3 regions of the Streptomyces sp. NPDC048696 genome follow, and region 1 is predicted to be linked to each of the others. Evidence: riboswitches for the same ligand, from Rfam matches in the RefSeq annotation. Region 1 holds a riboswitch; each other region holds the start of a gene.

Region 1 (10,001 bases):
GACCTCGGCATCCTGTCCCGTACGGACCAGGTGTGGACCTCCGACAACACCGACCCGCTGGACCGGCTGGCCATCCAGGACGGCTTCAGCCAGCTGCACCCGGCCCGGGTGATGGCCGCGTGGGTCACCGACAGCCCCAACACCCAGCTGAACGGACGGACGAGCACTCTGCGCTTCCGCTTCGTCAGCGCGATGGCCGGAGTGCTGGGCATCGGCGGCGATCTCACCCGGTGGAGCGAGGCGGAACTGGCCGAGGCGCGCGGCTGGGTGGAGCTCTACAAGGAGATCCGGCCGCTGGTGCAGCTCGGCGCGCAGTACCGGCTGCGGCCCCCGCGCGGCGGGCTCAGCGCGGTCCAGTACGTCCACGGCGACGACACCGTGGTGCTCGCGTACCTCCAGGCCCAGCACCACGGCGAACGGCCGCCGGCGGTGCGCCTGCGCGGCCTCGACCCGGCCGCCGCCTACCGCTGCCTGGACACCGGGGCCGTGCACCGGGGAGCCCTGCTGCTGCACCGGGGCCTGGACACGGGTCTGCGCGGTGATCTGGACGCGGCCGTCCTCCGGCTCCGGCGCGTCCGTCCGCTCCCGGCGCACGCCCCCCGCGCTGGCCGGACCCGGCCATGAACTCCCTGGAGTGATGGGGGAGTTGAGGAACAGCGGCAGTCGTGAGGTGGGGTCCGGCGGTCCGGGCCGGGCCCGGACCGCCCAGGTCGCGCCCGGCCGGGGCGCCTCGGACGGGCCGCCGAGCCGACGCGTATACGACTGTGGAAAGTGGTCCGAATCTGGCATTTCACCCGCGCCCGCCGCCGAGTAGCGTCGCTGCCCCCTGCCGCGGTTGGTGAGGAGGCGGACCCATGTCCGATCCCCGGCAGCACGAGAAGTACGAGCGGTACGAAGGTGGCAGCCAGGAGGCCGAGCGGCTGCTGTTCGCGGAGCTCGCCCGGCGGATCGTCCGCGTCCAGAAGATCAACCAGGACAAGGGCGGGCTGCCGGGACCCGAGCGGACGTTCCACGCCAAGGCGTCGCTCGGCGTCGACAACGCCCGGCTGCGGTTCCACCCCGATCTGCCGCCCGGCCTGCGGGAGGGGTACGCCCGGCCGGGCGCCGAGTACCGGGCGCTGGTCCGGCTCTCGCACGCCTCCGGCATCCCGCGCCCCGACGCCGTGCCCGATCTGCGGGGCATCGCCGTGCGCGTCCTCGTCTCCGACGAGGAGCGGCACGATCTGCTGATGACCAACGCGCCCGTCTCGCACGCCGCGAACGCGCGGGAGTTCGTCGACTTCGCCGAGGTGATGGCGGGTGCCGGGAGTACCGCGGCGATCGCCTGGCGGCTGCTGGTGCGGCTGCCGCGCGTCGTCGGGTGGCCCACCGCCGCGCGGATGCGCCGCACGCTGAATCAGACGCTCGCCCGCAAGGTCGCCAGTCTCGCCGAGGAGCGGTACTGGAGCCGGGCGCCCATCCTGTGGGGCGACGCCGGACCGGTCCGCTACCAGCTGCGCCCCGGCCCCTCCGGGCCGCCCGCCGCGCGCCCCGACCGGGCCACCCGGGCCGACCCCGGCTATCTGCACGCCGAACTCGCCCGGCGGCTGCGGGCCCAGGACGTGGTGTTCGAGCTGTGCCTCCAGCGCTTCGCCGACGAGGGGCGCACACCCGTCGAGGACGCCTCGGTGGAGTGGCCGGAGACCGTGTCGCCGCCGGTGGCGGTCGCCCTGCTCACCATCCCGCGCCAGGACATCGACTCGACGGAGGCCCTGGCCACCGCCCGGCGCGTCGAGACGCTGTCGTTCACCCCCTGGCGTACAACCGAGACATTCCGACCGCTCGGCAACCTCAACCGGTCCCGCGAGGCCGTATACGGGGCGAGCAGCGCCCGGCGGCTCGGCCAGGGGTGAACGGCCCGGCCCCGCCCGGGACTCACCGTGAATCCACCGAGAACGAGAACCCTCCGTATGGAACGCCCGTATGGACCGCCCCGAGGGGGAATCCGATGAGCTCGTACCGCACCTCGCTGCCGTGGCGCCTGGTCACCACCGCCGCCGAGTTCCTGGACAGCAGGATCGGCTGGGACAAGCTCCCGCTGCCGCTGGGCCTGGGCACCCTGCTCGGGCTGCGCGTCCGGCTGCGCCAGGAGAACCTGCACGACACCAGCCAGCTGCCGGCCGCCAACGTGCCGGAGCCGACACCGCCCAAGGACCCGTCCAAGGTCCGGGTCAACCGGACCCCGGACGGCAGCTACAACGACCTCGACCAGCCCCGGATGGGCATGGCCGGGACCCGCTTCGGCCGGAACATCCCGCTCGACGACATCGCGCCCGCGACCCCCGCCGATGTACTGGCCGAGCCGAATCCGCGCAAGGTCAGCCGCGAACTGCTCACCCGCGACACCTTTGTCCCCGCCGAAACCGTCAACTCCCTGGTCGCCGCCTGGCTCCAGTTCATGATCCGCGACTGGTTCAGCCATGGCACCAGCCCCAGCGACCGGCCCTGGACGGTCGACCTGGTCGACGACGACCCATGGCCCGAGCGCCCCATGAAGATCATGCGGACGCCGGACGACCCCACCCGCGACCCGCACGCGCCCGCCGGGACGCCCGACACCCGGGTCAACGTCTTCTCGCACTGGTGGGACGCCTCGCAGATCTACGGGAACAGCGAGGACGAACTGCGCGCTCTGCGCACCGGCGAGAACGGCAAGCTGCACCTGTGGGACGACGAGCGGATGCCGTTCCCCTCCGACCCCTCCAAGGACCCCTCGCGCATCCCGGGCTTCTGGCTCGGACTCGCCCTGATGCACGACCTGTTCACGCGTGAGCACAACGCGATCTGCGACCACCTGCACACCGCGTACCCGGGCTGGGACGACGAGGAGGTCTTCGAGCGGGCCCGGCTGGTCAACGCCGCGCTGATCGCCAAGATCCACACGGTGGAGTGGACCCCGGCGGTCATCAGCCACCCGACCACCGTCACCGCGCTGCGCGCCAACTGGTGGGGCCTGGCGGGGGAGCGGGTGCACGACCTCTTCGGACGGATCAGCAAGTCCGAGGTCATCAGCGGCATCCCGGGCGGCGAGCGGGACCACTACGGCGTTCCGTACGCGCTCACCGAGGAGTTCGTCGCGGTCTACCGGATGCACCCGCTGATCCGCGACGACTGGGAGCTGCGGGCCGCCAACGACAACTCCGTACTGCGCGAGGCCACGTTCCGGGACATCGCGGGCCCCGAGGCGCTGAAGGTGCTCGGCTCGATCCCCACGATCGACCTGCTCTACAGCTTCGGCACGCTCCACCCGGGGCTCGTCACCCTGCACAACTTCCCGAAGTTCCTGCAGGAGTACGAGCGCCCCGACGGCCACCTCCAGGACCTCGCCGCCACCGACATCCTGCGCACCCGCGAACTCGGCGTCCCGCGCTACAACGAATTCCGCCGACTGCTCCGCCTCAAGCCCGCCAAGGAATTCGAGGACCTGACGGACAATCCGGTGTGGGCGAAAGAGATCAAGCGGGTGTACGGGGGAGACATCGAGAAGGTCGACCTGGAGGTCGGCATGTTCGCCGAGAAACTTCCCAAGGGCTTCGCCTTCAGCGACACGGCATTCCGGATCTTCATCCTGATGGCCTCGCGCCGACTGAACAGCGACCGGTTCTTCACCGAGTACTACACCCCCGAGGTGTACTCCAAGGCCGGTCTGGAGTGGATCGACGGCAACAGCATGATCAGCGTGCTGCTGCGCCACTACCCGGAGCTGCGCACCGCGCTCACGGGCAAGAAGAACGCGTTCGCGCCCTGGAACATCGCGGGCCAGGACTGATGGTGGGGCGTACGGGCGCATAGATGCATGGATCGGCTCTTTCGGTCCTTTGGTCCGAATTGGGTGCTATACGGGAAACCCCCTGTTTCCCCGACGGGAATGGGGGGTTGTCCGTGCAGATGTCCGTGAGCAGCGTCACCGTGGTGACGGTCCGTGGCGGTGGGCCGCGCCGGATCCCCCTGCCGCCGGGGCCTGTTGGGATTCCCGGTCGACGCAGGGTGACCGCAATTACCCGATGAATTCCCGGCCGGGAAATCCGATAACGAATTGCCACTTGTCGTGGCCCGCCGGGCTCGTTTACGGTCACCGCAATCCGAGTGGACCGCCGAATCCTGCCACCGCTCGGAATCCGCACCCATCCACGTGTGGCAGGAGCGGGGGACCCAGGTAGACGCCGTCCGGAATTCCGGCACGGCTTGGGGTGAAGCCGACGCACCGCATCGTGGTGCCCGGCCGGGCAGCTCCAGCCCGAACCCGACAGCTCACCTCGCAGGCGCCGGAGAGGAATCCGCCATGCCCGCGAAGGGTAAGCACCGCCGCCCCAAGTCCAGCCCGATATCCCGGGGCATGGTCGCCGCCGGCACCGGCGGCGCCGCGCTCGCCATCCCGCTGCTCGGCGCCACCGGCGCGCACGCGGCGGTGAAGAACGCGGCTGTGGCCGTCGCGCCGCAGCAGGCCGTCCGCGCCGCGTCCGCGTTCGCCGCCGCCCCGGCCGTCGCGCCGCAGGCCGCGCCCACGACGTACCAGGTCAAGTCCGGCGACTGCCTCTCGAAGATCGCCGAGGACCACCGGCTCGACGGCTGGCACAAGCTGTATCAGGACAACCGCTCGGTGGTCGGTGACGACCCCGCGCTGATCCGGCCCGGGATGAAGCTGACCATCGGGGCGAAGTCCCATGCCACGGCCTCGCACACGTCGACCACGGCCTCGCACACGTCGACCGCGACCTCTCACGCGTCCGATCGGGCCCCGGCCGCCACCACCGCTTCCGCCACCACCTCCTCGGCCGCCAAGGCGAGCCAGGGCTCCGCCTCCGGCTTCCGCGCCCCGCTGGACAGCGTGAGCATCGGCACCCCGTACCGCATGGCCGGATCGATGTGGGCCAGCGGCTACCACACCGGCGTCGACTTCGAGGCGCAGACCGGCACCACGGTGAAGGCCGTCGGCGCGGGCACGGTCGTCACGGCCGGGTGGGGCGGCGCGTACGGCAACCAGGTCGTCATCCGGCACGCCGACGGCATGTACTCCCAGTACGCCCACCTCTCGCAGCTCTCCGTCTCGGCCGGGCAGACCGTGACCGAGGGCCAGCAGATCGGCCTCTCCGGCGCGACCGGCAACGTCACCGGTCCGCATCTGCACTTCGAGATCCGGACGACCCCGGACTACGGCTCGGACGTCGACCCGCTCGCGTATCTGCGCCAGCAGGGCGCAAGTCTCTGACGGTCCGTGGTGCGGATCGGCGCGGCCCGGTACACGCATGCGTGTACCGGGCCGCGCCGTGCGTGGCGTATTCCCGATGGGGGCCAACTGACCGGGTGGTCTATATCACCCCCCGTCAACCCCTCCTTACGGTCGCGTAGGTCACATCCGTAAGGGAAAGATATGGTCCCGTGGCAGACGATTCGAGATCATTCAACAGCGGTACGTTCGGGTCGTACACGGCGATCGGCGACAGCTTCACGGAAGGCGTCGGCGATCCCGGCCCGGACGGGGCGTTCGTCGGCTGGGCGGACAGGTTCGCCGTGCTACTGGCTGATCAGCGACCGGAGGGGGCCTTTCGCTATGCCAATCTCGCGGTCCGGGGCAGGCTTCTCGACCAGATCGTCGAGGAGCAGGTGCCGCGGGCCAAGGAGCTCGCGCCCGACCTGGTGACCTTTTGCGCGGGCGGGAACGACATCATCCGGCCGGGCACCGACCCGGACGACGTCGCCGAGCGCTTCGAGCGCGCGGTGGCCGACTTGAAGAGCGCGATCCCGACGGTCATGGTGACCACCGGGTTCGACACGCGCGGGGTGCCGGTCTTCAAGCATCTGCGGGGCAAGGTCGCCACGTACACCGCGCACGTACGGTCCATCGCGGACCGCTACGACTGTCCGGTACTGGACCTGTGGTCGCTCAAGTCGGTGCAGGACCGGCGGGCGTGGGACGAGGACCGGCTGCATCTGTCGCCCGAGGGGCACACCCGGGTCGCGCTGCGCGCCGCCCAGGTGCTCGGCCTCGCGGTGCCGGCCGACCCCGACCAGGCGTGGCCCCCGCTGCCGCCGCGCGGCACCCTTGAGGAGCGGCGCGACGACATCCACTGGGCCCGCGAGCACCTGGCGCCGTGGATCGGGCGACGGCTGCGGGGCGAGAGCTCGGGCGACCATGTGGAGCCCAAGCGCCCGGACCTGCTGCCGCTCTGACGGCTCGTCACGGGCGTGTGCGATGCCCTGGCGGACCGTCAAGACGGTGGGGTGGCGCGGCGGTTCAGCCGTGCAGCAGTTTCCGCTCCGTCTCCGGGTCGAGTCCGACCCGGGGGCGGTCCGGCCGCTGCGGCGCCTCGCCGCCGATGGACTCCAGCCACGCCCAGGTGTCCGCGACCGTCTCCTCCACGGGACGGCAGCGCAGCCCGGCGAGTACGGCCTTCCACACGTTCGAGCAGTGCATCGTGGTGTGCAGCTCGCCCGGCGGGATCCACACCGGAAGGTCGGTCCACGGCTCGACCCCGGCGGCCAGGATCGGCTCGGGGTCGGTCCAGCGCAGCACCGCCCCGCCGCCGGTGACGCGTGCGCAGGCTTCGAGCAGCGCGCCCATGGTGGTGTGATCCGGCGGGCTGACCAGGTTGTACGGGCCGCAGAGCCCGAAGTCCGCGGCGCTGACGATCCACTGGGCGAGGTCCCGGACGTCGATGTACTGCACCGGCAGATCGCGCGGCCCCGGCGCGAGCACCTCGCCGCCGCGCGCGATGCGCCCCAGCCACCACGGCAGCCGCCCGATGTTCTCCCACGGCCCGAGGATCAGCCCGGCCCGCACAAGCAGCGAGCGCTCCTTGCCGAACTCCCGCTCGACGGCCAGTTCGCCGCCGCGCTTGGCCTGCGGATACGCCGCCTCGCCGGCGTCCGGCGACCCGTCGACCAGGGGTGCGCTCTCGTCGGCCCCGGCCGGGGACGGGTGCGGGTACACGGACCGGCTGGAGACGTACACATACCTGGCCGCGCGCCCCTGGGCCAGCAGTCGCGCCGCGTCCCGGACCGCCGAGGGCGCGCCCGACCAGGTGTCCACGACCACGTCCCACTGCCCGTCGCTCAGTGCGGCGAGCCCGCCCTCGGCGGTCCGGTCGCCGTGCAGCGCGCGCACGCCGTCGGGCGCCTCGTGGCGTCCCCGGTGAAAGACCGTCACCTCGTGCCCGCGCGCCAGCGCGGCCTCGGCGACGGCGCGGCCGACGAACTCCGTACCACCCAGTATCAGCAGTTTCATGTCCGCAACTCTGCCCGCCCGGGCGGGTCCTGAGAACCGCTGCATGCTCAGGGCGGAATCTGTTCGCTCACGGGCGATAGAGCTGGCCGGGCTTCGGAGGCGCGGGCGCGAGGAGCTGCGGGACGGTCACGAAGGTGAAGCCGCGCTCCTTGAGCGTGTCGATGATCCCGGGTACGGCGGGCACGGTCCCGTCGTAGATGTCGTGCAGCAGGATGACGCCGTCGCGGTCGGCCTGGTCGAGGATGCGCTTCTTGATGAGGGCCGAGTCGTTGGTGGAGTAGTCCTTGGCGGTCGCGCTCCACAGGATCTGGGAGAGCCCGAGCTCCTTGCTGACCTTGGTGACCGTCTTGTTGGTACGGCCCTGCGGCGGACGCATCAGCACGGGCTTGCGGCCCGTCAGCTTCGCGACCGCCTCCTGGGTGCTGCCCAGCTCGGTGCGTATCTCGTCGGCGCTGAGCTTGTCCAGCCGCTCGTGCGACCAGGTGTGGTTGGCGACCTCGTGCCCCTCGGCGGCGATGCGGCGCACGGTGTCCGGGTACTTCTCGACGTGGTTCTTGCCGAGCAGGAAGAAGGTGGCGTGGACCTTCTTCTCCTTGAGCGTGTCGAGCAGTTGAGGGGTGCGCTCGCCCGGCCCCGCGTCGAAGGTGAGGGCGATGCACTTGGCCTTCTGGCAGTCGGTCCCGGCCGCGCCGGAGCTCTGGGCCAGTGCCTTGGTGTCCAGTGCGTCGTTACGGGCGGAGCGCGGCGAGACCGCGTTGTCGGAGCAGCCGGTCAGCGCGAGGCCCAGCGACGCGACCGCGAGCAGCGCGGCGGCCGACCGCCCCCGGGCGCGGCGGACTCCGGTACCCCTACCCCTGTTGCGCATGACAAGACTTCCCTTCCGCCTGGACCAGATCATGAACCGGACTATACGCGAGGTGTATACACGCAGTGCATAGTGGGGTGGTGTTCGAGGAGGGTCCAGGGAGAGGGGCTTGCTCGCGTGGGGCGGCCGAGGCCTGCGGTTACTTGTTCCGGGTGCCGGACCGGCCCGGGCCCTTGCGGCCGGAGGCGCCGGCCCTGCGCGCGGAGGAGCCCTTGCGCGGGGCGTCCTTACGGGCGGGAGCGGCCGGGGCCGAGGCCGCGCCGCTCCAGTGGGAGGGGCGGTCGAGGCCGTCCGGAAGGAGCGTGGCGGCGTCGCCCCGCGCCGCGTTGACCTGCGTCTGGGTGAGGAAGAGGCAGTCGGTGAGGTCGGCGCCCGCGAGGTTGGTGTCGCGGAAGTCCGCGCCGATCACATCGGCCAGCCGCAGGTCGGCGCCGCTCAGGTCGGCCGCGATGAGATACGCGCCGCGCAGATCGGCCCCGCGCAGGTCGGCGCCCTTGAGCCGGGCCCCGAACAGGTCGGCGCCCCGGCGGTCCTTCTTCTTGCCCGGGACCTCGGCGCGCACCAGCTCGCTGGTCCGCAGCAGCAGGGTGTTCACCTCGGCGCGATACGCGGCCACGTCCAGGCCGAGCAGGGTGTCCACGTCGCCGAGGGTCAGGCGCTCGATCTTCTCCAGCTCGGCCCGCACCTGGCGGTGGACCGGGCGGGCGGCCGGGCGGGCCAGCGCCTGGGAGAGGTACCAGAGCAGCTCGTGGAACTGCCGCATCACGGGGAGCGCGGCGAACATCTGCCGCGCGCCGTCCGGGGTCTCGCGCCAGTTGTGGCCGGCGAAGGTGACCTGGGAGATCTTCTGGCCCGCGCCGAAGCAGTCGTAGACCGTGCAGCCCTGGAAGCCCTGGGGGCGCAGCTTGTCGTGGATGCCGCAGCGGAAGTCCTGCTGGAGGTTGGGGCAGGGGTCCCCGACGGCCTTGTCGATCGCGAAGTCCGTCGACTTGGAGAACGCCAGCGCGACGCAGCACAGGCCGAAGCAGTTCGCACAGTCGGCCCGCAGCTCGGATGGATCGGACAAGGCTGCTGGTCTCCTGTGCTCTCGGCCCCGGGAAGGCTGGTGATCGGACCCGTCACGGGCCGCATGGGCGCGCTTACGGGCAGGTCAAGCCTATCGTCCGGGTGGGGACCGGTCGGTGCGCCGGTCGGCGGCGGCCCAGGGCGGGCGACCGGGTCGCCGGCGTCCTACGCGGCTTCGTCGAGCTCCGCGGTGGTGGCCGCCGCCCACAGGGTGAGAAGGCGCTCGTACTCCTCCGAGGGCCAGCCGCCGTCCGCGTCCGCGCTGTCGACCAGATCGCGGATCGCCTCGTTCGCGGCGTCGGCGTCCGGCAGTACGGAACCAGGGTGGTGGGCGGAATGGGACATGCGTCCAGCCTAAACGCACCCTCCGACAATCTGCCCCGAACTTTCACTGCCAGGTCCGTCACACGACCGTCCGCCATCCCTCACACGTCCTCCACGCACGTGTGGCGGACGCCGGGGAATCGGCGGTACGCGCGCGCTGTTCTCCTGGCCATGACGCGATTCGACGCACACCAGGAAGCACTGCTCAAGCTGGTCGCCGGGCACAAGGGCGGCGTGCTGGTCACCCTCAAGCGCGACGGGCGCCCCCAGCTCTCCAATGTGATGCACGCGTACTACCCGGACGAGGGAGTGATCAAGGTCTCCCTCACCGACGACCGGGCCAAGACCAAGAACCTGCGCCGCGACCCGCGCGCCAGCTACCACGTGACCAGCGACGACCGCTGGGCCTGGACCGTCGCCGAGGGCACCGCCGACCTCTCCCCGGTGGCCGCCGACCCGCACGACGACACCGTGGAGGAGCTG
Region 2 (10,001 bases), on a different contig from region 1:
CGCTGTGGCTGGAGGCCGACCGGATGGGCTCGCTGCTGGCCGCCCTGGACGAGGAGTCCATGGAGAACCAGCGCGACGTCGTCAAGAACGAGCGCCGCCAGCGCTACGACAACGTGCCGTACGGCACCGCCTTCGAGAAGCTGACCGCCCTCGCCTACCCCGAGGGCCACCCGTACCACCACACGCCGATCGGCTCCATGGCCGACCTGGACGCGGCGACGCTGGAGGACGCGCGGAACTTCTTCCGTACGTACTACGCGCCGAACAACGCGGTCCTCGCCGTCGTCGGCGACATCGACCCGGAGCAGACGCTCGCCTGGATCGAGAAGTACTTCGGCTCGATCCCGACCCACGACGGCAAGCAGCCGCCGCGTGACGGCGCGCTGCCCGGTGTGATCGGCGAGCAGCTGCGCGAGGTCGTCCACGAGGACGTGCCGGCGCGCGCGCTGATGGCCGCCTACCGGCTGCCGCACGACGGCACGCGCGAGTGCGACGCGGCCGACCTGGCGCTCACCGTGCTCGGCGGGGGCGAGTCGTCCCGGCTCCACAACCGCCTGGTGCGCCGCGACCAGAGCGCCGTGGCCGCGGGCTTCGGCCTGCTGCGGCTCGCCGGTGCGCCCTCGCTCGGCTGGCTGGACGTGAAGACGTCCGGCGGTGTCGAGGTCCCGGACATCGAGTCGGCCGTCGACGACGAGCTGGCCCGGTTCGCCGAAGAGGGCCCCACGGCCGAGGAGATGGAGCGCGCCCAGGCCCAGCTGGAGCGCGAGTGGCTGGACCGGCTGGGCACGGTCGCGGGCCGCGCCGACGAACTGTGCCGGTACGCGGTGCTGTTCGGCGACCCCCAGCTCGCCCTGACCGCCGTCGACCGGGTGCTCGACATCACCGCCGAAGAGGTGCGGGACGTCGCCCGGGCCACCCTGCGCCCGGACAACAGGGCGGTGCTCGTCTACGAGCCGACCACCGCCGAAGCAGACGAGGACGAGGCGGCCGACGCCGACGCCAAGGGAGCAGAGCAGTGAGCCAGACCGGCGTGACCATGGAGTTCCACCCGCAGCCGGCGGCCGGCACCGCGCGCCCCTGGGCGTTCCCCGCCCCCGGCCGCGCCACCCTGCCCAACGGGCTGACCGTGCTGCGCTGCGACCGCCCGGGCCAGCAGGTGGTGGCCGTCGAGATCTTCCTCGCCGCCCCGCTGGACGCCGAGCCGGCCGGTCTGGACGGCGTCGCCACGATCATGGCGCGCGCGTTCTCCGAGGGCACCGACAAGCGCTCCGCCGAGGAGTTCGCCGCCGACCTGGAGCGCTGCGGCGCCACCCTGGACGCGCACGCGGACCACCCCGGCGTGCGGATCTCCCTGGAGGTGCCGGTCTCCCGGCTCCCCAAGGCGCTCGGTCTGCTCGCCGAGGCGCTGCGCGCGCCCGCGTTCGCCGACGCGGAGATCGACCGCCTGGTCCGCAACCGCCTCGACGAGATCCCGCACGAGCTGGCCAACCCGGCCCGCCGCGCCGCCCAGCAGCTCTCCCGCGAGCTGTTCCCGGCCACCTCGCGCATGTCGCGCCCGCGCCAGGGCACCGAGGAGACCGTGACGCGGATCGACGCGGCCGCCGTACGGGCCTTCTACGAGGCGTATGTGCGCCCCGCCGCGGCCACCGCGGTCGTCGTCGGCGACCTCGGCGCCACCGACCTGGACGCGGTCCTCGCGGACACGCTGGGCGCCTGGACCGGCACCGCGGCCGAGGAGCGCCCGATGCCGCCGGTCACCGCCGACGACACGGGCCGCGTGGTCATCGTCGACCGGCCCGGCGCCGTCCAGACCCAGCTGCTCATCGGCCGGGTCGGCCCGGACCGCCACGACCGCGTCTGGCCCGCCCAGGTGCTCGGTACGTACTGCCTGGGCGGCACGCTCACCTCCCGCCTGGACCGCGTCCTGCGCGAGGAGAAGGGCTACACGTACGGAGTACGTGCGTACGGTCAGGTGCTGCGCTCCGGCGCCGAGGGCACCGGCGCGGCCATGCTCGCCATCAGCGGCTCGGTCGACACCCCGAACACCGGCCCGGCCCTCGACGACCTGTGGACGGTGCTGCGCAAGCTCGCCGCCGAGGGTCTGACCGACCCCGAGCGCGAGACGGCCGTGCAGAACCTGGTGGGCGTCGCCCCGCTGAAGTACGAGACGGCGGCGGCCGTCGCCGGGACGCTGGCCGACCAGGTCGAGCAGCACCTCCCGGACGACTTCCAGGCGCAGTTGTACGCGCGCCTCGCCGAGACGGGCACCGTGGAGGCGACGGCGGCCGTCGTCAGCGCCTTCCCGGTGGACCGTCTGGTGACCGTCCTCGTGGGTGACGCGGCGCAGATCGAGGAGCCGGTCAAGGCCCTCGGAATCGGTGAAGTCACCGTCGTCGCGGGCTGATTGGGCGCCGCGCCGCGCGCGCGGCGTCGGGTACGGGGAGGACCCCGGTGGCAGCTGTGCCGCCGGGGTCCTCCCGTATGTCCGGTTTATTGGGGAGGTTGCCTGTCTGTCATGTGGCGTGCGCTACAAAACCAGGCGTCTGTTTGGCGATTGAAAGATCAGCCGTCTAGCGTCGGTCGGGCTGTCCGTCACCACCCGCCGCAGCCGCGGCACCGGACAGCGATCGCCGAGTCCCCAACTGGCGCGAGCCAGGGGAGCCGGGGACCCACTCAGTCCCTGGGGTGAATCGGACACCTCCGCCCGCGGAGGGGCCCGTAGGAGACCTTCCAGCTCCGAACCCGTCAGCTAACCCGGTAGGCGAGATGGAAGGAAAGGACACCGCCACTTCATGGCGTTCACCCGTGCCACCGGGAAGCACCGGCGTCCCAGCGCCATGTCGCGCAAGGGCACGAACATAGCGGGCATCGCCACCCTGGCCACCGCCGGAGTCGTGGGCACCCTCGCCTCGCCGGCCCTCGCCGCCGAGCACGCCGCCCCCGCCGCGGCCTCCGTCGAGGACACCGGCCTCACCCAGGCCATCGTCATCGGCGACTCGCTCGCCGACCGCATCGGCGCCCAGGCCGCCGCGCAGCAGCACGCCGCCGACAAGGCCCGCGCCGCCGCCGAGGCCAAGCGCAAGGCCGAGGCCCGGGCCAAGGAGGAGCGCGCCGCCAAGGAGCGGGCCGCCCGCGAGGCCGAGCGCAAGCGCCTCAACACCTTCGTCGCCCCGATAGCGGACTCGTACGTCTCCACCGGCTACAAGACCGGCGGCTCGCTGTGGTCCTCCGGCAGCCACACCGGCATCGACTTCCACGCGGACAGCGGCACCGTGGTGCACGCCGTGGGGCTCGGCACCGTCGTGGAGGCGGGCTGGGGCGGGGCGTACGGCAACAACATCGTGATCCGGATGAACGACGGCACGTACACGCAGTACGGCCACCTGTCGTCCATCGGTGTCTCCGTCGGCCAGTCGGTCGAGCCGGGCCAGCAGATCGGCCTCTCCGGCGACACCGGCAACACCACCGGCCCGCACCTCCACTTCGAGGCCCGCACGGCCGCCACGTACGGCTCAGACATCGACCCGGTCGCGTACCTGCGCGCGCACGGCGTGTCCGTCTGAGCCACCGACGCGCCGAGCGTCCCCCTGTCATCGAAGCCCCGGCACCTCGTGCCGGGGCTTCGTGCGTTGCCGCGTCGGCGCGTTGGCCAAAAGGTATCGCTGGAATAGGCCATGTCACCGGGAATTAACAGCCGCTGGAATAGAGTCGCCGAACAGGCGTCGATCGACCGCGTTTCGCGGGGATTAAGGCGGAGGTTCGGTCATGCGTATTCCGGCGCAATCGGTATGCACGGCAATCCGCGACGACATCGTCGCGGGGCTCTTCGAGCGCGGCAGCCGGCTCACCGAGGAAGTGCTCGCCCGGCGTTACGGAGTCTCGCGCGTCCCGGTCCGCGAGGCGCTGCGCACCCTGGAGTCCGAGGGCTTCGTGACCACCCGCCGGCACGCCGGGGCCTGTGTCGCCGAGCCCACCGAGCAGGACGCGGCCGACCTGCTCGAAATGCGGGTGCTGCTGGAGCCGCTGGCCGCCGCGCGCGCGGCGACGCGGCACACCGAGGCGCATCTCAAGGTGCTGCGTGGCCTGGTCAGGCTGGGGCAGGAGCGCATCCGGCGGGCCCAGGGCGAGGACCTGCGCTCGCTGGGCGTCTGGTTCCACGAGACGCTCGCCCAGGCGTCCGGCAGCCCCGGCCTGATCGCGCTGCTCACCCAGCTGCGGCAGAAGGTCGCCTGGATGTACGTGGTGGAGCGGCCCGCGCTGCCCGGTGAGTCCTGGGCCGAGCACGCGGCGATCGTGGACGCGGTGGCGCGCGGCGACGCCGAGCGGGCCAGGTCCGTCGCCGCCCTCCACGCCGAGCGTGCCTTTTCCGCCTATCGCCTGCGTCGCCCGGCGGACGTGAGAAGTTCGCAACATGCCGTAAACACCGCGAGCGCCCGTGCTTAACAAAGCCGCCGTATACAAAGAGAAGTAATTCGAGGGGCCGGATTTCGGCTGCCCGAAATCAGCGTCGTACGCGAAGTCGCGAAGGTGTGAAGTCGCGAAGTCGCGCACAAGAAAGCGAGCCGTGCACCCGAATTCGGGTGCACGGCTCGCTCGATGAAGCGCGGGGTCGGCCGACCGGGTGCGGTCAGACCGTCTCCGGCAGCTCCTCAAGGCCCTCGGCGACGAGCTTCGCCAGACGGTCCAGGGCCGCGTCGGAGCCCTCCGCCTCGGAAGCCAGCACGATCTCCTCGCCGCCCTGCGCGCCCAGGCCGAGCACCGCGAGCATGGAGGCGGCGTTGACCGGGTTGCCGTCGGCCTTGGCGATCGTCACGGGGACGCCGGACGCCGTGGCGGCGCGGACGAAGATGGAAGCGGGGCGGGCGTGCAGGCCCTCGGCCCAGCCGACATTGACGCGGCGCTCAGCCATGGTGATGCCCTTCGAAATCTCTGACGGTTGTCTAGACCATTCTCTCATGCCCTGCGGAGTGCTCATACCGACCTCGGACCCCGGCTCGAAGGCCGTTCGGCCCTGTGCTCCTCTCCTGCCCTGGCCCCCTGCTCCGGCTCCCTACCTTGGCCCGCCCCAACCGGCCCCGCGACCCGTAGGCTGCCCGTATGCAGGCTCCGCAGGAGAAGACGCAGGACCCCGCGTACCCGGCCCACTGGGAGGCCGACGTCGTGCTGCGCGACGGGGGCACGGCCCGGATCAGGCCCATCACGACCGCCGACGCCGAGCGGCTCGTCTCCTTCTACGAGCAGGTGTCGGACGAATCCAAGTACTACCGCTTCTTCGCGCCCTACCCCCGGCTGTCCGCCAAGGACGTGCACCGCTTCACCCATCACGACTATGTGGACCGGGTCGGACTCGCGGCGACGGTCGGCGGCGAGTTCATCGCGACCGTCCGCTTCGACCGGATCAACGCGCAGGGCCGGCCCGCCTCTGCCCACCCGTCTCCCACCGCCGCCCTTGCCGGAGGGCGCTTCGCGCCCGCCCCTTCTGACGCCGACGAGGCCGAGGTGGCCTTCCTGGTGCAGGACGCCCACCAGGGGCGCGGGGTGGCGTCCGCGCTGCTCGAACACATCGCGGAGGTCGCGCGCGAGCGGGGGATCCGGCGGTTCGCGGCGGAGGTGCTGCCCGCCAACAACAAGATGATCAAGGTGTTCACGGACGCGGGGTATCAGCAGAAGCGTTCCTTCGAGGACGGCTCGGTCCATCTGACGCTAGACCTGGAGCCGACGGCCGAATCCCTCGCCGTGCAGCGCGCGCGTGAGCAGCGCGCCGAGGCGCGCTCGGTGCAGCGGCTGCTCGCCCCCGGCTCGGTCGCCGTCATCGGCGTCGGCCGCGCGCCGGGCGGGGTGGGCCGCACGGTGCTGCGCAATCTGCTCGGGGCGGGGTTCGCGGGGCGGGTGTACGCGGTCAACCGGGCGTTCGGGGACGGCAGTTCCGCGCCCGACGGCGGTTCGTCGGCCGATGGCGGCTTGACGGTCGACGGCGTACCGGCGGTCCGCTCGCTGGCGCAGATCGACGAGCCGGTCGACCTGGCGGTCGTCGCCGTACCGGCCGAGCGGGTGCCGGAGGCCGTCGCGGAGTGCGGCGAGCACGGGGTGCAGGGGCTCGTCGTCCTCTCCGCCGGCTACGCGGAGAGCGGCGCGGCCGGCCGCGAGCGCCAGCGCGAACTGCTGCGGCAGGTGCGGTCGTACGGGATGCGGCTGATCGGGCCGAACGCGTTCGGCGTGATCAACACCGCCCCTGGCGTACGGCTGAACGCGTCCCTGGCGCCGGAGTCGCCCGACCGGGGCCGGATCGGCCTGTTCACCCAGTCCGGAGCGATCGGCATCGCGCTGCTCTCGGGCCTCTACCGGCGCGGGGCGGGCCTGTCGACGTTCATCTCGTCCGGCAACCGGGCGGACGTCTCGGGCAACGACATCCTCCAGTACTGGTACGAGGACGCCGATACGGACGTGGTTCTGCTGTACCTCGAATCCATCGGCAACCCGAGGAAGTTCACCCGGCTCGCGCGGCGGACGGCGGCGGTGAAGCCGGTGGTGGCGGTGAAGGGCGGGCGCCACAGCGGCTCGACCCCGCCCGGCCACGCGGTCCCGGTGACCCGCGTCCCCGACGCGGCGGTCTCGGCACTGCTGCGCCAGGCCGGGGTGATCCGGGTGGACACGGTGACCGAGCTGGTCGACGTCGGCGTGCTCCTCGCGGACCAGCCGCTCCCGGCGGGCCCGCGCGTGGCGATCCTGGGCAACTCGGAATCCCTCGGCCTGCTGACGTACGACGCCTGCCTGACCGAGGGCCTGCGCCCCCTGCCGCCCCGCGACCTGACGACGGCGGCCACCCCGGCCGACTTCCGCGACGCGCTGGCGCAGGCCCTCGCGGACGAGTTCTGCGACGCGGTGGTGGTGACGGCGATCCCCTGGGTCGGCACCCCCGGCCACCCCGACGAGGCCCTGGCCACCGCCCTCAAACAGGCCACGTCCACGGCCCCGTCCAAGCCGGTGGCGGTGGTCCATGTGGAATTGGGCGGCCTGGCCCAAGCCCTGGCGAACGCGACGGACACGGCCCCGCGGACGCCGACGGCGAACAGGGCGAGGGTGACCCCACCGCGCCCGGAGGGCGGCGCGCCCGAGTCGGCTCCCACGGCGCCGCCCGTCGGCCTGCCGGAGGGGGCACAGGGCCGCACCCCCGCCGGGACAGCAGGGGGCGAAGCCCCCGCTTCCCGGGGCCCGGGGACCGCGCTCCCGCCCACGCCGTTCGGGGGCCCAGCGGCCCCGCTCATGCCGACGTCTTCCGGCGACCCGGGGACCGCGCTCCCGCCCACGTCTTCCGGCGACCAGGGAACGGCGTCCCTGCCCACTCCTTCCGGGGGCCCGGGGGCCCCGCCCCCGTCCACCCACCCCTCCCCACCCCCACCCCCGGAGGGTTTCGGGAAGGGGCGGGGTGGGGGATCGAACAGCGCCGACCACGACGAACCCGCACCCGAACCCCCGCCCCCACCCCACCGCATCCCCGCCTACCCCGCCGCCGAGCGCGCCGTGCGGGCGCTCGCGCAGGCCGTGCGGTACGGACAGTGGCGGCGGCAGGCCGTCGAGCAGGGGAAGGTGGCGGAGTACGACGACATCGACGAGGCCGGGGTCGCCCGGGACATCGCGCGGCTGCTCGGCGACGCCCCGGACCCCAGGGGCGTGACGCTCGGCAGCGACGCGGCCGAGGCGCTGCTCGCCCGCTACGGCATCCGCGTACGCCCCGCCCACCCCGCCCCGCACCCCGACGCCGCCGTCGAAGCCGCCACCCGCCTCGGCTACCCCGTCGCGCTCAAGACCACCGCCCCGCATCTGCGCCACCGCCCCGACCTCGGCGGAGTCCGCCTCGACCTCGCGAACGAGGAGCAACTGCGGCGTTCCTACGCCGAGTTGACCCAGGCGCTGGGCAAGCCGGAGGAGCTGCAGCCGGTGGTGCAGGCGATGGCGCCGCGCGGGGTCGACACCGTCGTGCGCGCCGCCATCGACCCGGCCGTCGGCGCCGTGCTCTCGTTCGGTCTCGCCGGAGCCGCCTCCGAGCTGCTCGGCGACACCGGCCACCGGCTGGTTCCGGCCACCGACCGCGACGCCGCCGAGCTGATCCGGTCGATCCGGACCGCCCCGCTCCTGTTCGGCTGGCGCGGCTCGGCCCCGGTGGACACGGCGGCGCTGGAGGAGCTCCTGCTGCGGGTGTCACGCCTGGTCGACGACCACCCGGAGATCGTCGCGGTCACCCTGGAACCGGTCGTCGTCGCCCAGCACGGCCTCACCGCCCTCGGCGCCACCGTCCGTCTCGCCCCGCCCCCGGCCCGTACCGACCTCGGCCCCCGCCGCCTGCCCAGCTACTGAAACGATCGGGCCCCGGGGCCCCGTAGGATGGAGTCCATGGCGAAGACCGGCACGATGACCCAGGGGCTGCGCGCGGCGATCGAGCGCAGCGGCTACTACCCGGCCCTTGTGGCCGAGGCGGTGGAGGCCGCCGTCGGTGGTGAGCCCATCGCGTCGTACCTGGTGCACCAGGAGACCACCTTCGACGCCAACGAGGTGCGCCGCCACGTCACGGTCCTCGTCCTCACGGACAATCGTTTCATCGTGAGCCACACCGACGAGCAGAACGCCGACACCAGCTCCCCGACGCCGTACGCGACGACCTCGACGGAGTCCGTGAAGATCGGCCGGATCTCGTCCGTGGTGGTCAGCCGCGTCGTCGCCAACCCCGAGTCGTACACGCCGGGCGTGCTGCCCCGTGAGGTGGTCCTCACCATCGGCTGGGGCGCGGTGTCCCGGATCGACCTGGAGCCCGCCGCCTGCGGCGACCCCAACTGCGACGCCGACCACGGCTACACCGGCAACGCCACGGCCGACGACCTGAGCCTGCGGGTCAGCGAGGCCGGCGACGGCCCGGACACCGTGCGCCAGACCCTCGCCTTCGCGCAGGCGCTCTCCGAGGCGACCGCGGCGACCGGCCGCTGATGGCCCAGCCCTACTGGCAGGATCCGGAACCCCTCGCCCTCGACACCGCCCCCCTGCCCGAGTACGGCAGCGGCTCGCTCGCCGACCTGCTGCCCACACTCGCGGCGGGCCAGGGCGTGCCCGGCGTGAGCGCCGCGATCCCCGAGCTCGCCCCGGCCGACCGGAACTGCGTCTTCCTGATCGACGGCCTCGGCTGGGAGCAGATCAAGGCGCACCCGGACGAGGCGCCCTATCTGCACTCGCTGCTCGGCACCTCGCGCGGCGGCACCGGTCGCCCGATCACCGCGGGCTTCCCGGCCACCACCGCCACCTCGCTCGCCTCCGTCGGCACCGGCCTGCCGCCCGCCGCGCACGGCCTGCCCGGCTACACCGTGCGCAACCCCGAGACCGGGGAGCTGATGAACCAGCTGCGCTGGCGGCCGTGGACCGACCCGCATGTGTGGCAGCCGTACCCCACGGTCTTCCAGCTGGCCGACGCGGCCGGGGTCCACACCGCGCAGGTGTCGTCGCCGACCTTCGAGCACACCCCGCTGACCAAGGTCGCACTCAGTGGCGGAACGTTTCACGGGCGGCTCTCCGGCGAGGAGCGCATGGACCTCGCGGCCGAGCAACTGGCCGCGGGTGACCGCTCGTTGGTCTACACGTACTACAGCGAGGTCGACGGCAAGGGCCACCGCTTCGGTGTCGACTCCGACGCCTGGCGCGGCCAGCTGATGTACGTCGACCGGCTCGTCCAGCGGCTCGCCGAGCAGCTGCCGCCCCGCTCGGCGCTGTACGTCACCGCCGACCACGGCATGATCGACATCCCCTTCGACGAGCAGTCCCGTATCGACTTCGACGAGGACTGGGAGCTGCGCGCGGGCGTCGCCCTGCTCGGCGGCGAGGGCCGGGCCCGCCATGTGTACGCGGTCCCGGGCGCCCACGCCGACGTCCTCGCCGTCTGGCGCGAGGTGCTCGGCGAGCAGTTCTGGGTGGCCGGCCGCGAGGAGGCCATAGCCGCCGGCTGGTTCGGGCAGCCGGGC
Region 3 (10,001 bases), on a different contig from region 1:
TGACCACCGGCCAGGGCGAGTACCTGGAGCGGCTGTGGCCGCTGTGGGGGCTCGACATCGACGGGCTGCGCAAGCTGGACCTCAAGGAGATGTTCGACGGGCTGCCCGTCGTCCTGGAGATCGGCTTCGGGATGGGCGAGGCGACGGCCGAGATGGCCGCCGAGGACCCCGGCACCGGCATCCTCGCCGTCGACGTGCACACCCCCGGCCAGGGCAACCTCCTGGGCCTGGCGGAGCGCGGCGGCCTCGGCAACATCCGCGTGGGCAACGGCGACGCGATCATCCTGCTGCGCGAGATGCTGGAGCCCGAGTCGCTGGACGGGCTGCGCGTCTACTTCCCGGACCCCTGGCCCAAGAAGCGCCACCACAAGCGCCGCATCATCCAGCCCGACTTCCTCACCCTCGTCGCACCCCGGCTCAAGCCCGGCGCCGTACTGCACTGCGCCACCGACTGGGAGCCGTACGCCGAGCAGATGCTGGAGGTGCTCACCGAGCACCCGGCGTTCGAGAACACCCAGGCCGACGGCGGCTACGCGCCGCGCCCCGCGTTCCGTCCGCTGACCCGCTTCGAGGGCCAGGGCCTGGACAAGGGCCACGTCGTCCACGACCTGCTCTTCCGGCGCGCGGCCGAGCTGCCGTCCGCCTGACGGCCACTCCACGCCCTGCCGGCGACCCCACGCCCCTGTCGGCGACCCGCGCGCCGCCCGCGATCACCGCGGGCACCGTCGCGGATTGTCGGTGCGGGTCGTTAGGGTCGTCTGGTGTCGTCCGAATCGCTTCCGCACCGCTCACCGCCGGGCCCGGTCCAGCCGGTCCCGGACTGTCGCGCGCAGCCGCGGTTCGACGCCGTCCCGGAGCGCGCCAAGTGGCGCTACCGGCCGCGGCGCGACTTCTGGCGCTCCAAGGCCGTCCGGGCCGGCGCGCTGATCACCCTGCTCGCCCTCTGCGGCCTGGTCATCCTCGCCATCGTGCGGGACCAGACGGGCACCGAGGGGTTCCTGGTGGGGCTCGGCCTCGCCGTGCTGCCGGTGCCGCTGCTCGCCACAGCGTTCCGCTGGCTCGACCGGGTCGACCCGGGCCCGTGGCGCAATCTGCTGTTCGCCTTTGCCTGGGGCGCGTGCGCCGCGGCCCTGGTGGCGATCATCGCGAACTCGTTCGCGACCAAGTGGATAGCCACCGCGACCGCCGACCCGTCCTCCGCCGACCACCTCGGCGCGACCGTGATCGCGCCGGTCGTGGAGGAGAGCGCCAAGGCGGTCGCCGTGCTGATGCTCTTCCTGTTCCGAAGACGGGATTTCAAGGGGATAGTCGACGGCGTCGTCTTCGCGGGCTTCACCGCGACCGGCTTCGCCTTCACCGAGAACATCCTCTATCTGGGCAACGCCTTCGGCGAGGACCAGGCCAGCCACACCGCCGGGCTCGCCTCGACGACGGCCGCGACCTTCTTCGTACGGATCGTGATGTCGCCGTTCGCGCATCCGCTGTTCACGGTGTGCACGGGCATAGGCTTCGGCGCCGCGGCGCTGGCCTCGGCCCGCTGCCGCTGGCGCCGGATCGGGCTGCCGCTGCTCGGCCTGCTGATGGCGATGGGCATGCACGCGCTGTGGAACGGCTCGTCGACGTTCGGCACGTACGGCTTCTATCTGGTGTACGCGGCGTTCATGGTGCCCGTCTTCGGCCTGCTCACCTGGCTCGCGATATGGAGCCGCCAGCGCGAGCTGCGCACGGTCGCGGCCGAGCTGCCCGCGTACGCGGCGGCGGGCTGGCTCGGCCCCGCCGAACCGCTGGCGCTCTCCTCGATGCGGGCCCGCTCGATGGCCCGCGACTTCGCGCACCGCACCTACGGCGGCAGGCGCGCGGCGCGCACGGTCGCGGAGTACGAGGCGTTCGCGACGGCCCTGGCCTTCCTGCGCCACCGCGCCCACCAGGGCTCGGCGGGAGCCGACTTCACGGCCCGCGAGCAGGAGCTGCTGCACCATCTGTGGGAGCGCAAGGCGGTCGCCGGTCCCGCGCTGCTGTACGCGGCGGGCGCGGCGGGCCGCATCTGGATCCCGCCCCAGCCGCACCCGTACGGCCCCCGCGCCCCGTACAACCCCCCGGCGTCCTACGCCCCGTACGGCTACGAGACCCCGTACGGCACCCGGGCACCGCACGGCCCCGGCCCCGCCCCCGAGCAGTCCGCGCCGTACAACCCCTACCTGCGCTGACCCCCGTACACCGCAGGCACCGCGCGCCTACGCCGACGCGGTCTTCAGCTCGCTCAGCTCGGCGTCCGTGAGCTCGAAGTCGGCGATCGCGACGAGCGCGGGAAGCTGCTCGACGGTACGGGCCGAGGCGATCGGGGCGACGACGGTCGGCTGGGCGGCGAGCCAGGCGAGCGCGACGGTGGCGTGCTCGACGCCGCGCTCGCGCGCGATCCGGTCGAGCGCGGCCAGCACCTTTATGCCCCGGTCGGTCTCCAGGTGCTTGCCCGCCCCCTCGGCCCGCGCGCTGTCGACGGTCGCGCCCGGGCGGTACTTGCCGGTCAGGAAGCCGGAGGCGAGCGCGAAGTACGGGACGGCGGCCAGGCCCGAGCGGGCGGCGGTGTCCTGGAGCGCGCCCTCGTAGGTGTCGCGGGAGACCAGGTTGTAGTGCGGCTGCAGGGCGACGTACTTGGCGAGGCCCTCGCGGTCGGCGAAGTCCAGGGAGTCCTGCAGCCGCGCCGGGGAGATGTTGGAGGCGGCGACCTCGCGGACCTTGCCGTCCCTCACCAGCTGGTCGAGGGCGGTGACGATCTCCTCGACGGGGACGGACTCGTCGTCGAAGTGCGTGTAGTAGAGGTCGATGTAGTCCGTGCCGAGACGGCGCAGGGACTCCTCCACGGCGGCCTTGACCGTGGTGGGCGAGAGCCCTTTGTACTTGGGGTGGGCGCCGACCTTGGTGGCGACGACGACGTCCTCGCGGTTGCCGCGCGCGGCCAGCCAGCGGCCGATGATCTGCTCGGACTCACCGCCCTCGTTGCCCGTGGCCCAGTGCGAGTACATGTCGGCCGTGTCCACGAAGTTGCCACCGGCGGCGGCGTACGCGTCGAGCACGGCGAACGACGCCGCCTCGTCGGCGGTCCAGCCGAAGACGTTGCCGCCGAGGGCGAGCGGGAAGACGGAGAGGTCGGAGGAACCGAGCGGGCGCAGAGAGGTCATACGGGGGCAACGGCGTTGTGGGGCAGGGCTATTCCGGATGCGGGGGCCCGACTGGGCCGCGGCGGGAACCGCGGCCGGGGACCACGCCCCGGCCGCCCCCCCGTACGACCCGCGTACGACCTACGGGTTGAGCCCCTTCGACTGGAGCCACGCCATCGGGTCGATGCCCGTGCCGTCCGGCGTGTGCACCTCCAGGTGCAGATGCGGACCCGTGACGTTGCCGGTGGCGCCGACGCGGCCGATCGTCTCGCCGGTGGTGACCTGCTGGCCCGCGCTGACCGCGATCGAGGACTGGTGGCAGAACCAGAGCTCGGAGCCGTCCTCCAGCTCGATGACCGTGCGGTAGCCGTACGAGCCTGACCAGCCCGCCGACTTGACCGTGCCGCCGTGGATCGCCTTCAGCGGCGTGCCGGTCGGGGCGGCGAAGTCGAGGCCCGTGTGGTGGCCGGAGGCCCACATCGAACCGGCCTCGCCGAACGTCGAGGTGATCGTGTACGAGGCGACCGGCAGCGAGTAGCTCTTGGCGAGCTCGGCCAGCCGCTCCTCCTCCGCCTTCTTCGCGGCGGCTTCTTCGGCGGCCTTCTTCTCGGCCTCCGCCTTCTGCTGCGCGACGGTCTGCGCGGCCTTCGCCTCGGCCGCGGCCTTGTCCGCCGCCGCCTTCTCGGCACTCGCCTTGGCCTCGGCCTCGGCGTTGTTCTGCTGCTGTTCGGCCTGCTGCAGGATCCGGGCGCGCAGGGCCTCGCCCGCGCCGGTGGCGCCCTTCTCGGCCTCGGCGCTGGAGACGCCCGCCATGGTGAGGGGGGCGCTCGCCACGGCCCTGTCGGCCTCGGCGGACGGGGACGTGTCCGGGGTGTCGTCGCCCGCGATGTCCGATATCAACGTGCCCACGCCCGGCAGGGACTTGACGTCCGGGAGTTTGTCGGCGACCGAGTCGGGCAGGGATATGGAGACCGGCGGCTTGGTCTGCGCGCTGGCCATGCCGCCCGCGCCGACGGCCGCGATGACGCCGACGCCGAGGACGGTGGAGCTGCGGGCGAGCCCGCCGCGCTGCTTGGCGACGCGGTGCCGGCCGCGCACGGAGGGCAGGGACTCCTCCGTGGGGTTCCACTCCTCCCACACCTCGGTGTCACTGGGCGCGGCCCCGTACAGGGAGACGGGGGAAACCGGCGGGGTGCCGAGGGCAGGCTCGTTGGACGCCACGGGGGCGCACTCCTTTCCTTCCTTCTCGCCTACCGGGTTAGCTGACGGGTTCGGAGCAGGAAGGTCTCCTACGGGCACCTCAGAAAGGCGCGAAGGTGCCCGATTCACCCCAAGTTGGTGGTTCCCCGGTTCCCTTGCGGGATTCGGCGCGTGCGCACGGTGCCGCCTTGGCGACGGCTGGGACGACCGCGCTGCGTTATCGAACGTTAATAGACACCGGGACCTGTTTCCAAGCTGTTCCCGTTGATCCTTAATGACAGCGCGTCAAACAGCGTGCGCAGCGGGGCCGTTCGGCTACCAAGGGCTACGGCACCACCGGCATCGTCCGGCGCCGCTCGGGCTGGCGCACGCCCGGTCTGCTCACCGCGAGCAGCGCCATGTCGTCGCTCGCGCCCCCGCCCGTATGTCTGCGCACGTCGTCGACGAGCGCGTCCAGGAGCTCGTCCGGCCCGGGGAAGATCCGGTGGCGCAGCCGCTCGCGCGGGTCGTAGAAGTCGCCCGGGGCCTCGAACGCGCGCGCCTCGGAGAGGCCGTCGGTGTACAGCAGCAGCGTCGCGCCGGGCGGGAACGGATACGTGTCCACCCGGTCCGGCCACACCCCGAGCTCCGCCATCCCCAGCGGCAGCGCGGGGTCGGCGGGGGCGAGCGCGTCGAGGGCGCCGTCCGCGTGCAGGAGCAGCGGCTCGGGGTGCCCCCGGTTCACCAGGCGTACGCACGCGCGGCCCGGCGGGATCTCGGCGAGCACGGCCGTGGTGAAGCCCTCGAAGGCGTCCAGGGCGTCACGCCGGACGCCCTCCCGGGCCAGCGCCCGCTCCAGCCGCCCGGCCACGCCTTCGAGCGACTCCTCCTGCTCGGCGGCCTCCCGGAACGCCCCGATGACCACCGCCACCGCCCCCACCGCCCCCAGGCCCTTGCCGCGCACGTCCCCGACGACGACCCGCACCCCGTACGGCGTGTCCTGGACGGCGAAGAGGTCGCCGCCGATGAACGCGCCCGCCTGCGCCGCCTCGTACCGCGCGGCGACCTGGAGTCCGCCGATGCGTGCGGCGGGCTCGGGCAGCACGGCGCGCTGGGCGGTCTCCGCGATGACGCGCGCGGAGGCCAGGCGCTCGCCGCTGCGGCGCAGGGTGCGGTTGATGACCAGCGCGAGCATGGCGACCGTGAACACGGTGAACAGCTCGCTGACCCCCTCGGAGGTGCTGGGGATGTCGTGGAAGTAGTCGGTGAGCAGCACCGCCGCGACGGCGCCCGCGCCCGTGACGGCCGTGCCGACCCGGCCGAAGAACGACGCGGCGACCAGGGGCGCGGCCGAGTAGAGGGCGGCGGCGGTGAGATCGGGCGGGGTCGAGATGTCGAAGACGAAACCGACGACGAGGAGCAGCGCGGGCAGGAAGCGGACGAGCCCGGGGCCCCGGGGGCCCTCCGGGTCGCCGCCCTCGCCGGGGCCGAAGGGCCGGGAGTCCTCCCCGCCCTCACCCTCTCCTCGCTGCCGCACCTGTCGTCTCCCTGCGCGTCCGCCGGGCCGCCGACATGCCGTGCCCCACCCAGGCTGTCGGGCGGCGTGCCCGACGGCGACCGCACCTCGGCCAACCGGGTCAGCGGCGGTCGGCCCCCGTCGCGATGAGCCGCGCCCGGCACCGACGGGGCCCGGAGAGGCCCCGTACGCACGTCCCTCTCGCGTGCCGACGGGGAGCGGGCGGCCCGTGCACGGCCGGGACGCCGCCCTTGGTGCGGCCCGGCGCGGACAGCCAGGGCACGGCGGTGGGCGGCAGCGGCAGCGAGACGCACATCAGCAGCGCGCACAGGACGAGGAACAGCGGCACGACGGGCACTCTCCGCCGCGTCGCCGCCCCGATCCGGGCGGCCGAATCCAGCAGCCCCGCAGCGTGCTCGCGCATAGCAATCGGGAGACTACTTTACGTACGCAGGACCGTCCCGGGAAAACACGGAACGGAAGCACGGAACGGAACCATGGAGCGGGCAACGCCAAGGGCCCGGCACATATGACATGTGCCGGGCCCTGTGGACTTCAGTAGCGGGGACAGGATTTGAACCTGCGACCTCTGGGTTATGAGCCCAGCGAGCTACCGAGCTGCTCCACCCCGCGTCGGTAAACACAACTGTACGGCATGCGGGGAGGTGCTCCGTACCGGATTGGCCTGGGCCACCCCATCGAACGCATCAGGCCGACCAGTGACCCCGGGTCGCGGCGAGCACGAACCCCGGGCCGAAGCCGATGATCAGGCCGTACTGGCGGTCGGCGGGGGCCTGCCCGAAGGTGCGGGCGAGCACGTCGAGGACGGCCGAGCCGCCGAGGTTGCCGTTGGCGGCCAGGCTCGCCCAGGCGTGCCGCAGATCGCCCTGGTCGCGGTCGCCGTTGAGCCCGAAGCCGATGGCGGCGTCCTCCAGGATCCGTGGCCCGCCGGGGTGGACGACCGCGAACTCCAGCGCCCGGCCGCTGCCGCCGAGCCACTTGCGTACGGCGGGAAGGCTGTCGTTGAGGGCGGCGGTCGCGGCGGAGGTGGAGTCGAAGTGCAGGCCGGCGCCGGACAGGCGGCCCTGGTAGCGGTCGATGCTGTCGGGCAGCACGTACTCGAAGGTGTCCTCGATGACGAAGCTCGGCCCGGCCCAGGCGGGGGTGTCGGAGACGACGACCGCGCCCGAGCCGTCCCCGAAGAGGACCTTGTAGATCATCGACTCGCGGCTGGTGTCCGTGTGGTTGTACGTGGCCGTGGAGAGGCATTCCGCGACGACCACGAGGACGTGCGAGCCGGGGTGCGCGGCGATGTCCTGGTGCGCCCGGACCAGCCCGTGCGCGCCGCCCGCGCAGCCGACCGTGGCCATCGGGATCCGCCGTACGTCGGGTCGCAGGCCCAGCTCCCGTACGAGCGCGACATCGAGGGACGGCACGGTCCACGAGGTGGTGTGGCTGGTGACGACGCAGTCGATGTCGTCGGGTTCGAGTCCGGCGTGCGCGAGCGCCTGCCGACCCGCCCGCACCGCGAGCCGCAGCGCGTCCTCGAAGGCGGCCCGGTTCCGCTCCTCGATGGTGGCGTTTCCGGCCACGGTCGGAGCGTGGAGCGGGCGGGTGAAATGCCGCGTTCGGACGGTGGTCGCGCGGGCGATGCGCAGGTGCGCCTCAAGCCGCGGGCGCTCCGGGTGGACCCGCCGTATGTCCGCGCAGATCTCATCCGTGGCGACTGTGTGCTCCGGCAGGACGACGGAGGGAAGGGCTATGTGTACGGGCACGACGGGGCTCCCTCAAGAGACCAACGGGCGAAATACCAACCTAGTTGAGACGGCTGGAATTCGTTCCTCTGCATTCGAACAGAGCGCAGGTTTCGGGGTCGCGGGCGTGGTGCGGGCGGCGCGTACGAGGAGGTGACCGGTGGCTGCTCCGGCTGGTCCGGCCGGTTCAGCTGGTGAGGGGTGCGCTCAGCATCGGGTGACGGCTCACCAGCGACGCCCCGGGCGTGTAGAGCAGCAGCATGACGCGGGCGCCGGGCGAGGTGACCGGCTCGGCTACGCACGTGGTGACCCAGCCCGCCCCGTGCAGGCTGTGGTGGATGGGCCGTTCGGACCCGTCCGGGTACGGGATCGCGCTCGCCCCGGTCTCCCGGTACAGCGGTCCCGCCACCGGGTCGGCCTGCACCTCGGCCTCAAGCCGGCGCAGCTGGGCGTCGTTGGGCCGCATCTCCACGCCGTGCTGCAGCTGCGGCAGCACCATGGGCGCCCACCGGTACTCCCAGTCGGTCAGCACCTCCTCGCGGGCCTCGGGGTCCAGGGCCATCCAGCGCATGGTGTTGTCCGGCACCTCGCGGCGCGGGAAGAGGTCCGCGAACTCCTCGTTGTACGCGAGCAGGTTCCAGGCGGCGTCGGTGATGTAGGCCATCGCCCCCTCGATCTGCTCGACGACCCGCTGCCACACGCCCGGCACCGACATCCCCGAGTCCCGGTTCAGCGTGTACGGCGGGTACTCGCGCCGCGTGAGGCGCCACAGGAACGTCCACTCCTGCTCGTTGAGCCGCAGCGTTCGCGCCACGTTCGTCAGGAACTCGGCGGTCGGGTTGAGTTGCCCGTTCTCGAAGCGGTTGTACGTGCCCGGTGTGCGGTCCAGGAGCACGTCCATCTGCTCCTGGCTGAGCCCGGCGACCCGCCGCCCCGGTCCCGCCTGCCGGGGCGGAAACCCGGCCGACTCCGGATGAATGGCGGCACGCCGCTCCTGCAGGAGCGTCTTCAAGGACATGCGGTCACGAGCGGCGAGCGGCAAAGCGGGACCTTCGTTCGGGGGACGGGTGGCGGGACCGGCTGGTGCCGGGGGTGGCGGCTGGGGCGGGAGGGCGGACCTTCGCTCGGGAGCTGGGCGCTCGGGGCTGGATGTTGATGGCTGGATCATTATCTGCAATTCAGCCCCCTGGAAAGGGGGCGGGGTGGCCCTCCACACTGGTGCGCACGAAGCCCTCACGGGTCTCGTACGCATCAACCCAGGTGGCAGCGGTTGCCTGGCGTCCGACCGTCCGGACGCCGACGCCCGCCGCCCCCGGGATACGGCGACTGCCCCAGTGCCGCGGGGCCGGTCGGCGTATGCACCCCAGACAGCGGCCGGTGTCGACAATCGCCAATACGTTGCGTCCTCGACACCGGCCGCCCGCGGCGCGCCGGAGAGCATCAATCCCCCGTCTCCGGCCAACCCCGGCATGCGGGCCGGGGTTCTTGAAACGGCCGGTGCCGTGGAGCTCGCCCCCAGGGCGACACCACGGCACCGGCCGTCTTCGTGTTCCGGGCCCGGCCCGGCCCCGGAACGACAGAACCCCCGCCGACCTGTGTCGACGGGGGTTCCGGACCTCGAAGGGTCCCGGTAGGCCATGTCGGACTCGAACCGACAACCAATGGATTAAAAGTCCACTGCTCTGCCAATTGAGCTAATGGCCCTTGGCATACCGCACCCCCGCAGCATAGCCCGACAGGGCCCGGAGGCCGATCGGGTATCGGCCTCCGGGGCCGGCGGGCTCTCAGGCGGGCGTCACGGGGACGCGGGCGGGGGTACGGGCGTGGCCGACGCGGGCAGCGGCGCGGGCCCTGACGTGTCCCGCAGGAACCAGTGCCGGGCCGACGCCACCCACCACACCGCCGCGAAGCCCAGGACCACCAGGACCGCGACCGGTGCGTAGTTGAAGTTCTTCGTCGTCACCGGGGACACCTGCGGGAGCATGAACAGGACCGTGATCAGGGCCACCCAGGCGACCGCCACCACGCCGACCGGACGGGACCAGCGGCCCAGGTGCCAGGGGCCGCGTTCGAAGGCGTCGCCCTTGAGCAGGCGCAGCAGCGTGGGGATCACATACGCGATGTACAGGCCGATCACCGCGATCGAGGTCACGGCCGCGTACGCCGTCACGTTGATCAGATACGGCAGGCCGAGCGCCAGCGCGCCCAGCGCCGCCAGCCACACCGCCGCCACCGGCGTGCGGGTGCGGGGGCTCACCGTGTGCCAGAGGCGGGAGAAGGGCAGCGCGCCGTCGCGCGAAAAGGCGTAGATCATCCGGGAGTTGGCCGTCACCGACGCCATCCCGCAGAACAGCTGCGCCCCGATCACCACGAGCAGCAGCAGCTTGCCCGACG

The links. A riboswitch is a leader RNA that binds a small molecule or an ion and turns the genes downstream of it on or off. The one in region 1 is predicted to bind cyclic di-AMP.
Positions count from the first base shown of each region.
Region 2: linked by a shared signal. The riboswitch ahead of ACGFRG_RS29735 (M23 family metallopeptidase) and the one ahead of ACGFRG_RS23105 (peptidoglycan DD-metalloendopeptidase family protein) in region 1 are both predicted to bind cyclic di-AMP.
Region 3: linked by a shared signal. The riboswitch ahead of ACGFRG_RS35230 (M23 family metallopeptidase) and the one ahead of ACGFRG_RS23105 (peptidoglycan DD-metalloendopeptidase family protein) in region 1 are both predicted to bind cyclic di-AMP.

Region 1 covers NZ_JBICVJ010000010.1:320,233-330,233, reverse strand. The annotation lists gene ACGFRG_RS23120 (alpha-galactosidase) at 1-624, shown strand, start outside; gene ACGFRG_RS23115 (hypothetical protein) at 855-1,892, shown strand; gene ACGFRG_RS23110 (peroxidase family protein) at 1,988-3,808, shown strand; cyclic di-AMP (ydaO/yuaA leader) riboswitch at 4,122-4,317, shown strand; gene ACGFRG_RS23105 (peptidoglycan DD-metalloendopeptidase family protein) at 4,322-5,248, shown strand; gene ACGFRG_RS23100 (SGNH/GDSL hydrolase family protein) at 5,419-6,210, shown strand; gene ACGFRG_RS23095 (NAD-dependent epimerase/dehydratase family protein) at 6,275-7,264, opposite strand; gene ACGFRG_RS23090 (polysaccharide deacetylase family protein) at 7,332-8,129, opposite strand; gene ACGFRG_RS23085 (pentapeptide repeat-containing protein) at 8,269-9,195, opposite strand; gene ACGFRG_RS23080 (hypothetical protein) at 9,360-9,539, opposite strand; gene ACGFRG_RS23075 (PPOX class F420-dependent oxidoreductase) at 9,690-10,001, shown strand, end outside.
Region 2 covers NZ_JBICVJ010000017.1:31,689-41,689, forward strand. The annotation lists gene ACGFRG_RS29725 (pitrilysin family protein) at 1-1,019, shown strand, start outside; gene ACGFRG_RS29730 (M16 family metallopeptidase) at 1,037-2,404, shown strand; cyclic di-AMP (ydaO/yuaA leader) riboswitch at 2,619-2,779, shown strand; gene ACGFRG_RS29735 (M23 family metallopeptidase) at 2,793-3,563, shown strand; gene ACGFRG_RS29740 (GntR family transcriptional regulator) at 3,766-4,443, shown strand; gene ACGFRG_RS29745 (HPr family phosphocarrier protein) at 4,628-4,909, opposite strand; gene ACGFRG_RS29750 (GNAT family N-acetyltransferase) at 5,098-8,355, shown strand; gene ACGFRG_RS29755 (DUF5998 family protein) at 8,392-8,979, shown strand; gene ACGFRG_RS29760 (alkaline phosphatase family protein) at 8,979-10,001, shown strand, end outside.
Region 3 covers NZ_JBICVJ010000030.1:18,544-28,544, forward strand. The annotation lists gene trmB (tRNA (guanosine(46)-N7)-methyltransferase TrmB) at 1-647, shown strand, start outside; gene ACGFRG_RS35220 (PrsW family intramembrane metalloprotease) at 762-2,207, shown strand; gene ACGFRG_RS35225 (aldo/keto reductase) at 2,235-3,179, opposite strand; gene ACGFRG_RS35230 (M23 family metallopeptidase) at 3,300-4,379, opposite strand; cyclic di-AMP (ydaO/yuaA leader) riboswitch at 4,391-4,538, opposite strand; gene ACGFRG_RS35235 (PP2C family protein-serine/threonine phosphatase) at 4,684-5,874, opposite strand; gene ACGFRG_RS35240 (hypothetical protein) at 5,975-6,277, opposite strand; tRNA gene ACGFRG_RS35245 (tRNA-Met) at 6,413-6,486, opposite strand; gene ACGFRG_RS35250 (PhlD) at 6,561-7,628, opposite strand; gene ACGFRG_RS35255 (helix-turn-helix domain-containing protein) at 7,795-8,625, opposite strand; tRNA gene ACGFRG_RS35260 (tRNA-Lys) at 9,239-9,311, opposite strand; gene ACGFRG_RS35265 (amino acid permease) at 9,403-10,001, opposite strand, start outside.